DNA from 3 places in the Mahella australiensis 50-1 BON genome. Region 2 is predicted to be linked to each of the others. Evidence: riboswitches for the same ligand, from Rfam matches in the RefSeq annotation. Region 2 holds a riboswitch; each other region holds the start of a gene.
The links. Region 2 has a riboswitch for cyclic di-AMP ahead of dapB (4-hydroxy-tetrahydrodipicolinate reductase). Riboswitches for the same ligand answer to the same signal wherever they lie in the genome.

Region 1: it holds a riboswitch for cyclic di-AMP, as region 2 does, so the genes downstream of both, MAHAU_RS10235 (NAD/NADP-dependent octopine/nopaline dehydrogenase family protein) here and dapB (4-hydroxy-tetrahydrodipicolinate reductase) in region 2, are expected to answer to the same signal.
Region 3: it holds a riboswitch for cyclic di-AMP, as region 2 does, so the genes downstream of both, MAHAU_RS00030 (C40 family peptidase) here and dapB (4-hydroxy-tetrahydrodipicolinate reductase) in region 2, are expected to answer to the same signal.

Annotation. Positions count from the first base shown of each region.
Region 1 covers NC_015520.1:2,186,646-2,189,839, forward strand. Annotated here, with positions in the region: partial or broken gene MAHAU_RS10230 (methionine synthase) at 1-439, opposite strand, end outside; gene MAHAU_RS10235 (NAD/NADP-dependent octopine/nopaline dehydrogenase family protein) at 436-1,539, opposite strand; cyclic di-AMP (ydaO/yuaA leader) riboswitch at 1,636-1,763, opposite strand; gene MAHAU_RS10240 (GntR family transcriptional regulator) at 1,834-2,589, opposite strand; gene MAHAU_RS10245 (sugar phosphate isomerase/epimerase family protein) at 2,597-3,194, opposite strand, start outside.
Region 2 covers NC_015520.1:1,801,255-1,804,448, forward strand. Annotated here, with positions in the region: gene dapB (4-hydroxy-tetrahydrodipicolinate reductase) at 418-1,272, opposite strand; cyclic di-AMP (ydaO/yuaA leader) riboswitch at 1,402-1,540, opposite strand; gene MAHAU_RS08510 (NifU family protein) at 1,681-1,902, opposite strand; gene leuS (leucine--tRNA ligase) at 2,003-3,194, opposite strand, start outside.
Region 3 covers NC_015520.1:5,191-8,384, reverse strand. Annotated here, with positions in the region: gene gyrA (DNA gyrase subunit A) at 1-872, opposite strand, end outside; gene MAHAU_RS00030 (C40 family peptidase) at 979-1,893, opposite strand; cyclic di-AMP (ydaO/yuaA leader) riboswitch at 1,910-2,044, opposite strand; gene gyrB (DNA topoisomerase (ATP-hydrolyzing) subunit B) at 2,220-3,194, opposite strand, start outside.

The DNA.
Region 1 (3,194 bases), 390 kb from region 2:
GGATAGCTCTCTCTTATTCGCCCTATCAAATCAGATGCATAAGTCATTTGCCCATTATACATATCCTCATTTTGCAGATATGCCAACGATTCTTCGTCACCGCTCTTGGCAAAGACGTGTTCAAATATACCGAAACGTTTGGCCGTTTCGCAGTTTTGAGGCGTACCGCCAAATAACCATATTATATGTTGCAAATCATATTGTTCTATCAAAGCCTTGAGTTCTTCCAATAAAGGCTCCAATGTCTGAGGCGTTAGCCTATAGCTTATGCCAACTGAATCCGGCTTTTGAGACAATACAACATCTATAAGACGGCTCAAAGGTACAGCCGGTCCTAAAAAGCGCGTTTCATACCCGTATTGTTTTGCCAATTCGAGAAAATTAAGTGGACCTGCTATATGAACGTGTTACCTATAGACGCAGCTATCATCTGTTTCATGCCACCACTCCCCTTCTGATGTCTCCGAAGTATACATAAGTATATATCTCATACATCGACATATCGTCGATACCTAATTTACTTATAGTCCTGCCACACGCCCGATAATCGACGCCGGATACGGTGCAAGCTAGATCTATTATGGCATCTATCGTAGGCGTAGGAACACCTGCCATACGTCCAAAAGCTGATATTGGCACCAAACTGTACGGCACATCCTCAAATATATAGCGCGTATCTGTATTGGACGGCGCCTTTATGCCCTTATATCCTTTATTCTGCTGTATGGCGCTGTACAGGTCATCGGCCTCCACACCGTAAGACACCCTCATCCATTCCAAGGCACTCATGCACTTTACATTTAGCATCTTGGCCACAGCCATTCTCTCATCATCCATACGCTGTATTATCTTAGCTATTGACGGAGATATGCCTTCTATATAATACTCAAATGCCCCGCCCGTGGTCTCTATACGGGCAGCGTTCAACAGCGTGGGCGCCGGATGGAATATAGCGCCTATGTTATTGAAACTGGTTTCCAATACGCTTTCGGCTGGAACAAATTGCGGATATACCTCTTTCAACGCATCCAATACCAACCCCGTTCTTACAGATGGAAGTGCTGCTATTTCTACCGATTTTTTTATATCGAATATGCGAGCCGAGCATGGACCAGTCTTGCGGCAGGCGTATATAAAAGTCGAGGCTTCGGCCACCGTTATCCGGGCATTTACACCGTATTCGTACAGCGTCTGCGAGAATTCGAGGGCCCCACCGGTACGTCCCGGATTCAACACAATTATCTGACCATCCTGCAAATACGGAGCGCACATTTGGGCTATATCGCGATGCCCAACGGCCGGTACTGTCACCATAATGACATCGACGTCCCTTATCGCTTGCCTAATATCAGATGTGACGATTTCAAGTGGTCCATAACCTTCTACAAGTCCTTCAAGATAGATTCCACCCTGCTCTTGTATTGGAATCAGTTTGTCAAATGTACGGTTAAATAGATTGACCTCATGGCCTTTCAGCGCCAGATGGGCGGCCATGGCCATACCTCCATTGCCGGCTCCTATGACAGCAAATTTAGGCATAAAATAATCCCTCCTAAAAATTTTTAATTTTTATTATGGAGGGAGAACAAAAAAGCCACGAACGAGAGCCGTGACTTCTCAAGCTAAATTATAGCCTGCTCCCTCTTCCTACGCTTGCGAGGTTAGCTGACGGGTTCGGGTCGAAAGAGATAACCCTACCTTACGGATTCACCCCAAAAATTGGTTCCCCCGTTTCCCTGACGGGAATTCAGCGTTTTTCATATTTAATTGTATTATTATACTACCATATATCAGAGCAAAATGCAATACCCTTTTTGAATTCTTGATGGTTATTTAGCGTTTTAATTCCAGGTAAAATTTGTATCTATCGCCGCGATAGTAAGAGCGTACGTATTCTATCGGTACGTCGTCTTCATCGTATGTCACACCGATAACCATTATCACAGGCGCCCCTTCCTCTATACCAAGCATAGAAGCTATATAGCTGTCAGCCAATGCAGCCTCCAAAGTCTCTTTAGCCGATACCGGATGCGCTCCGAACTGTTGCTCCAATATATTATACAAGGAACAATGCTCGAGGTCGGCCTTCTCCAATGCATAAAATCTTCTATAGCTAAAATAAGAGACTTCAAATACCATAGGAACACCGTCGGCAAAGCGCAAACGCTCTATTTTTAACGCCGGTTCTTCATCTTCCAGGCGCAACGCTCTCCGCACATGGCTTATATCCTCATGTACTGCCTTAATATCCACGGTTTTTGCCCCGGCTTGCATGCCGCGTTTGTGCATATCCTCACTGAAACTCGACAATTGCATTATCGGCTGGTCCAGCTTGGGTTCGGCCACAAAAGTACCTTTCCCACGCAGACGATACAGCACGCCTTCCTTAACCAATTCGGATATGGCTTGTCGTACGGTCATACGGCTCACGCCATATTCATCGCATAATTCGCGCTCCGATGGAACTTGCATGCCCGGTTTTAAGTCTCCAGCCTCTATGAGAGCCCTCATACGTTCCTTTATCTGATAGTATATAGGTATAGGTGATTCTTTATCTATATCGCTTATATCGATTAAATCTATGAGCAATCGCCTCCTATAGCCCAAGACCTTTCAAAAATTCTACCGCCTGGCGTATATCGGCCTCGGGATCAGCGCCCGCCTCGCGCTCTATAGTAAAGAAACCTTTATAACCCACCTCATCCAATGCTTTCACGTATGCTGGAAAATCCACGGCACCTTGACCTAACGGCATCTCTTCAAAATAATCGCCAATACGGAAATCCTCTATACCCCCATCAGCGAAAAAGCCATATATGATCTCAGGATCGGTTTTTTTCTTCATTATGCCGTCCTTCGCATGCGTATGAACTATGTAGTCTTTTAGATTATACACGCCCCCTACAGGATCATCGCCCGTAACCATTACCAGATTGGCGGGATCATAATTCACGCGCACACCTCGGCTATGCAAGCTATCCAAAAAGCGCTTTAAGGTCTCGGTTTTTTCCGGCCCCGTTTCTATAGCAAAATACGCGCCCACTTGATCCCCGTATTCTCCCAATTGCTCGCAAGCCTCTTGCAATATCTTGTATCTGTCGTGATTCGGATCGGATGGCACTACCCCTATATGAGTGGTCACCACATCTGTCTCTAAATCCCTTGCCAGATCCATTATACGCTTTGAACGTTCT
Region 2 (3,194 bases):
TCATGCATTTATAAAAACGTAAACAAATGCATTTACTCATATAGCCGCATTTAACTGATTATATATTAAGGATATAATGAGTTAAATGCATAATTTTAATCTAAAACTTGCATAAAAGGGTTAAAATTAAGCGCCTCATCAGAACATACTCAAATGTTCTAATGACGCGCCGAACAAATCTATCTCTGCGCACTTGATCACGCCATTGTGTTCAAGTAATAATATTTTAACATGCAAAACGTAGAAATGCAAATATTTTTTTCAGACTTCTGCAATTCGTAATATATAACTGAAACGGGTGATATAAAGCGAGGTATATATGCCAAGCCTGTAGCAGGCATAGGCTTTATATCATTGCACGCGCTGAATTTGTTATATTACGAATTACAGTTCAGGCTTTTTAGGGTACGTTTGCCATTATGCGTGTGAATCCCTCTGCTTATTGGCAAATCGTTCCAACGCCTCCTCAAGATTCAAAACATCGGCCATATCATAAACGCCCTTTCGTCCGACAATAAATTTAGCTGCTTTAATAGCCCCTTTGGCAAATGCAGAGCGAGTAAAAGACTGATGCATTATCTCCACGCTATCTTCGTCGCTGGCAAACATTACCTTATGTACGCCAACTATACCACCGGCCCTGAGAGAATGTATGGGTATAATATTCGCTCCCCTTAAAGATATGGCGTCATTCTCAGTTAATATCTTAACACTATCCTCTATACCCCGCCCTTCGGATATGCTTTCCGCTATTTTTATAGCCGTACCGGATGGTATATCCTTTTTATCTTTAAAATGCTCTTCTATTATTTCTACATCATAATCATCCAATAATTGAGCTGCAATTTTGCACAAAAACTGTAACACATTTACACCAAGCGTAATATTAGGTGCTATAACCATACCTACCTTGTTTTGAACGGCTATGCTCCGAAGTTTCTGAAATTGTATATCGGTAAATCCTGTAGTTGCTATTACTGCATTTATCTTATTGCGTGCTAGCACTGTTGCATTCGTTATGCAAGCCTCTGGATTAGTGAAGTCTATCGCTACGTCAGGTTTAAAAATCCTTAATCCTTCATTTAGCAAGTTGCTGCCCATTACTTTTATGCCTGTCTCAGATATGCCTAATAGAGTTCCCACATCCTGTCCTATCTTATCACTGCCGGGCCTGCAAACGGCCATAACCAATTGAATATCCTTTCTCCCTATCATGTTCTTCGCTACTATCTTACCAGTTCTACCTAAACCTATCATACATGCTTTAACCATCTCTTACCTCCTTAAAATGACATTATTTGGACTTAAACATCGAATTTATATCCATATTATTACATCTAATGAGGAAAAATAAAACCGTGGAGTCAACCACGGCTTTATTATCATATAATCATATCACCGTTCACTCCCTTTCAACGCTTACGAGGTTAGCTGACAGGCTCGAGCTGAAAGAGTTGCTCTATCCTTTCGGAATACGCCTCATATTATCCTAATGGGTCCCCCGTTTTCCTATATTCAGGAAATTAAGCGAATCAAACTTGAGATGTTTATATTTTAATATTTTTCAGTGCTGATGTCAAGCAAATGTTACCTATAATTGGTATGGAAAGTCTTATATTATAGCCATAACATAAGTCCGAAAAAGGCGTTGCTATATGCAACGCCTTTTTAGTATGAGTCTTATACAGCCACTACTTCTTTTACCTCAGGTACGCTCTCTTTAAGCGTTTCCTCTATACCCTGTTTCAATGTCATCAGAGCAAACGGGCATGCGCCGCAAGCCCCGGTCAATTTGACCTTTACTACACCGTCACTTGCCACATCGACTAATTCCACATCGCCACCGTCAGCCTTTAAAGCCGGGCGTATTTTTTCCAATGCTGCTTCTACTTTTTCTTTCATAGGATTTATCCTCCTCTGCATAAAATAATCGGTCAGCATATATCGCTATATCGCTGTATGGGTATTATATCATACAAAACCTATCATTTCAATTATATTTTTATCTCACAACAATATTTACCAACTTATCCGGCACAGACACAACCTTTATGATGTTTTTATCAGCTATAGACGCCGCTACCTTAGACGACTGCATAGCCAGGATTTTCATTTTGTCCTCATCGGCCCCGGCAGGCATCATAACCTTATCGCGCACCTTGCCATTTACTTGCACCACCACCTCTACCTGCTGTTTTACCAGGGCATCGGCATCGTATATCGGCCATGCTTGCAGGTAAAGCGGAGCACCATGACCCGTCCTATGCCACATTTCCTCGGAAATATGTGGTACAAACGGAGCCAACAACAACAACAACGTTTCTACGGCTTCCATCATAACAGTCGATGGACTATCAGCAGTATCACTCTGATACATGGCATTAACCATTTCCATTATAGCACTTATAGCGGTATTGAAGTTATAGCGTTCGGCTATATCATCGCTGACCTTCTTTATAGTGTAGTTTATGATATAGCGCAACTCTTTATCCCCATCGCTTATTAAATCGGTTTCAGGCTTTCCATTTTCTACCCACTCTTTTACAGCATCGGCATATTGATCCACCAATCTCCATACGCGGTTCAAAAAGCGAAAGCATCCTTCTACGCTTTGATCGCTCCATTCCAAATCCCTTTCGGGTGGCGCGGCAAACAGTATAAACAGGCGTGCCGTATCCGCACCGTATTTATCCACTATGTCTTCCGGGCTTACTATATTGCCTTTGGATTTGGACATCTTGGAACCATCCTTGAGCACCATACCTTGGGTCAACAAATTGACAAATGGCTCATTCACATCTACTAGCCCCAAATCATGCAATACTTTGGTAAAGAAGCGCGAATATAAAAGATGAAGTATTGCGTGCTCTACGCCGCCCACGTATTGATCCACCGGCATCCAATATGATGCCTTCTCTTTGTTGAATGCCTCTTTATCATTCCTCGGATCGGTGTAGCGCAAATAATACCATGAGGAACATACAAATGTGTCCATGGTATCGACTTCACGCCGTGCTGGACCGCCGCATATGGGACATTTGGTATTCACGAAGCTTTCTGATGTAGTAAGCGGCGATTGGCCTGTCCCTGTAAATACTACATCGGTAGGCAGCATAACCGGCAATTGGTCCTCGGGCACTGGCACCTCGCCGCATTTTTCGCAATACACTATCGGTATAGGCGCACCCCAGTAT
Region 3 (3,194 bases), 1.3 Mb from region 2:
TCAGCTATTCCGTCTATCTTTTTATCTTTTACCAAATTAGCTATCTGTACAACGAGATCAGCCTTGGTGACCTGATATGGTATCTCGGTTACTATTATGCGCGATCTTCCGCCGGGTAAAGGTTCTATAGATGTTTTTCCCCTTACCTTTATTCTGCCGCGACCGGTATGATATGCCTGTTTTATCCCGTCTCTTCCCATTATAATGCCGCCGGTAGGGAAATCCGGCCCTTTAAGTGTTTTCATCAATTCGTCTATGGATATATCGGGATCATCTATTACCTTTATAGCCGCATCTATGGTTTCTTTAAGATTGTGCGGCGGTATATTGGTGGCCATGCCCACAGCTATACCGGCTGAACCGTTGACCAGAAGGTTGGGAAAACGCGAAGGCAATACAACCGGTTCTTTTAGTGTTTCATCGAAATTCGGTATAAAGTCGACGGTTTCTTTATCTATATCGGTGAGCATCTCCATAGCCAGACGCGATAGGCGTGCCTCGGTATAACGCATAGCCGCCGGAGGATCATTGTCTATTGATCCGAAGTTGCCATGTCCGTCTACTAATGGATATCTCATGCTGAAATCCTGTGCCATACGCACCATGCTATCGTAAACCGCAGCTTCGCCGTGCGGATGATACTTTCCGAGCACGTCACCGACTATCCTGGCCGATTTTCTGTATGGCTTATCGGGCATCAGCCCCAATTCGTTCATAGCATAAAGTATGCGACGGTGCACCGGTTTTAAACCGTCGCGCACATCAGGCAGTGCTCTACCCACTATGACGCTCATAGCATAATCTATGTATGAATGTTTCATCTCTTCTTCGAGATTTACCTCTATAACCTTTGTTTGTTCTTCTTCGGGCATCTATATTCCTCCATATGTTTGCATACTCTTCTATATATTATATCATATTTTCGCATAAAAAAGCGGCGAGCTTTGATCATCGCTCACCGCTTTGCTATTATACTTCTTATCTTACAACCCTTTTAGCTTGTATGTAATGGCTCTTATACCATGACTCATTTAAGCTATTTATTGCTACCTTGCGACCAGGATTTGGTGAATGTATAAACTCATTGCCGCCTATGTATATACCCATATGATAACCGCTGCCGCTGCTCTTGAATACTATCAAATCACCGGGCTGCAAATCGCTTTTGGCCACGGTGGGGGCATAGCTGCCGAAACCCTGACCGTCAGATGTACGTGGTATGGAATATCCGAATTTTTTGTATATATAATATGTAAGACCCGAACAATCGAAAGCGTTCGGCCCTGCCGCACCATGCACATAGGGCTTGCCCAATTGCTGTTCGGCAAAAGCTACTATCTGCGATGAAATCGAAGATGAACGCGATGAAGATGTAACATTAGAAACAGGCTTGGTTTTCGTTATGTACTTCGAAGATGCCCATCCGCTATAATTGCCGTATTTCACCTGACTCCAACCATTTTCCTCAGATAATACAGTCACTTGGCTTCCTTTGGGCATAACCGTTATTCTTGCGCCCGATGTGCTCGGAGATTTACGCAGTATTAAACCGCCGTTGGCTGTTACCCAGCCTGGAGCTACCGCAGTATTCCCACGAGATGCCGTTGCAATACTACCCGATGATATCTTTATGTAATCCGCAGACATCCATCCTGCCTTGCCGTTAAAAACCACATTGTACCAGTTGCCACTTTTATCTTTTACCGTAACTTTATCGCCTTTATAAGCGTTGGTCAATATACTCGAAGATGTACTTGGCTTGGATCGAAGGCGAACGCCGCTTCCGGTCACTGTACCTTGTGATGCAGCCATAGCGCTTGTACCAAAAACGCTGCTGAAAATAAAACCTGCGCTTATAATAGCTGCCGCCACAGCTTTCTTATAATCATTCATTTGCGTTGAACACAACTCCTCCTACGTTATTTCGCTTCCGAGGTTAGTTGACGGGTTCGGGAACGAAGGATTCCCTACCTATTAAAAGGATTCACCCCACCAAAAGTTCCCCCGTACCCTGCTATAGGCAGGGATTCAGCCAGTCGTTTTTTTACTCAACGCATATTATTATATTACTCCGTTTATAGCTCGTCAAAGCTCAAATCCGGTCGTTTAAGTCGATTATCTTCATTTATCTCACGTATTGTACGTTTTACTAATTATTAAGCAAATATTAAGAAATTATTACACAGATTAATAAAAAATTAACCGGGCAATTGCCCGGTCTATATATCGAGGTTTTTCACAAGATGTGCGTTGCTGGCTATAAATTCCCTGCGCGGCTCCACATTATCGCCCATAAGTATGGTAAATATCTCATCTGCAGCTATGGCATCCTCTATGGATACTTTCAACATGGTACGTTTAGCCGGATCCATGGTAGTATCCCATAACTGTACCGGATCCATCTCGCCGAGTCCCTTATATCTTTGCACTGTTATCCCATCACGCCCTATCCTGGTCAACAATTGTTCCAATTCCCTGTCCGAGTATATATAATACTCTTTTTTACCCTTCTCAACCTTGTATAACGGCGGCTGCGCTATATACACGTTGCCATTTTCCAATAATGGACGCATATATCTATAAAAGAACGTAAGCAACAGTGTTCTTATATGGCTGCCGTCCACATCGGCATCCGTCATGCATATTATGCGCTCGTACCGTAGCTTTGATATATCGAAGTCCTCGCCTATACCCGCTCCAAAAGCCGTTATCATGGCTTTTATCTCTTCATTGGACAATATCCTGTCCAAACGCGTTTTTTCTACATTCAATATCTTACCACGCAAAGGCAGTATAGCCTGGAAACGCCTGTCACGGCCTTGCTTGGCCGACCCACCTGCCGAATCGCCTTCCACTAAAAATATCTCGCACAGCTTCGGATCTCTCTCGCTGCAATCAGCCAATTTACCCGGCATCGATACGCTTTCCAGCGCGCTCTTGCGCCTGGTAAGCTCACGCGCTTTGCGGGCGGCCTCTCTCGCTCGAAATGCGCTTATGGCTTTTTCTATTATGATCTTGGTTACGGACGGATGTTCTTCAAAATAAGTGCTCAAACCATCCGATACTATACTGTCCACAATGCCTCTGACCTCGCTGTTGCCAAGCTTTTCCTTGGTTTGACCCTCAAATTGTGGATCGCTTAGCTTCACGCTGATTATAGCCGTTAACCCTTCGCGCACATCATCGCCAGAAAG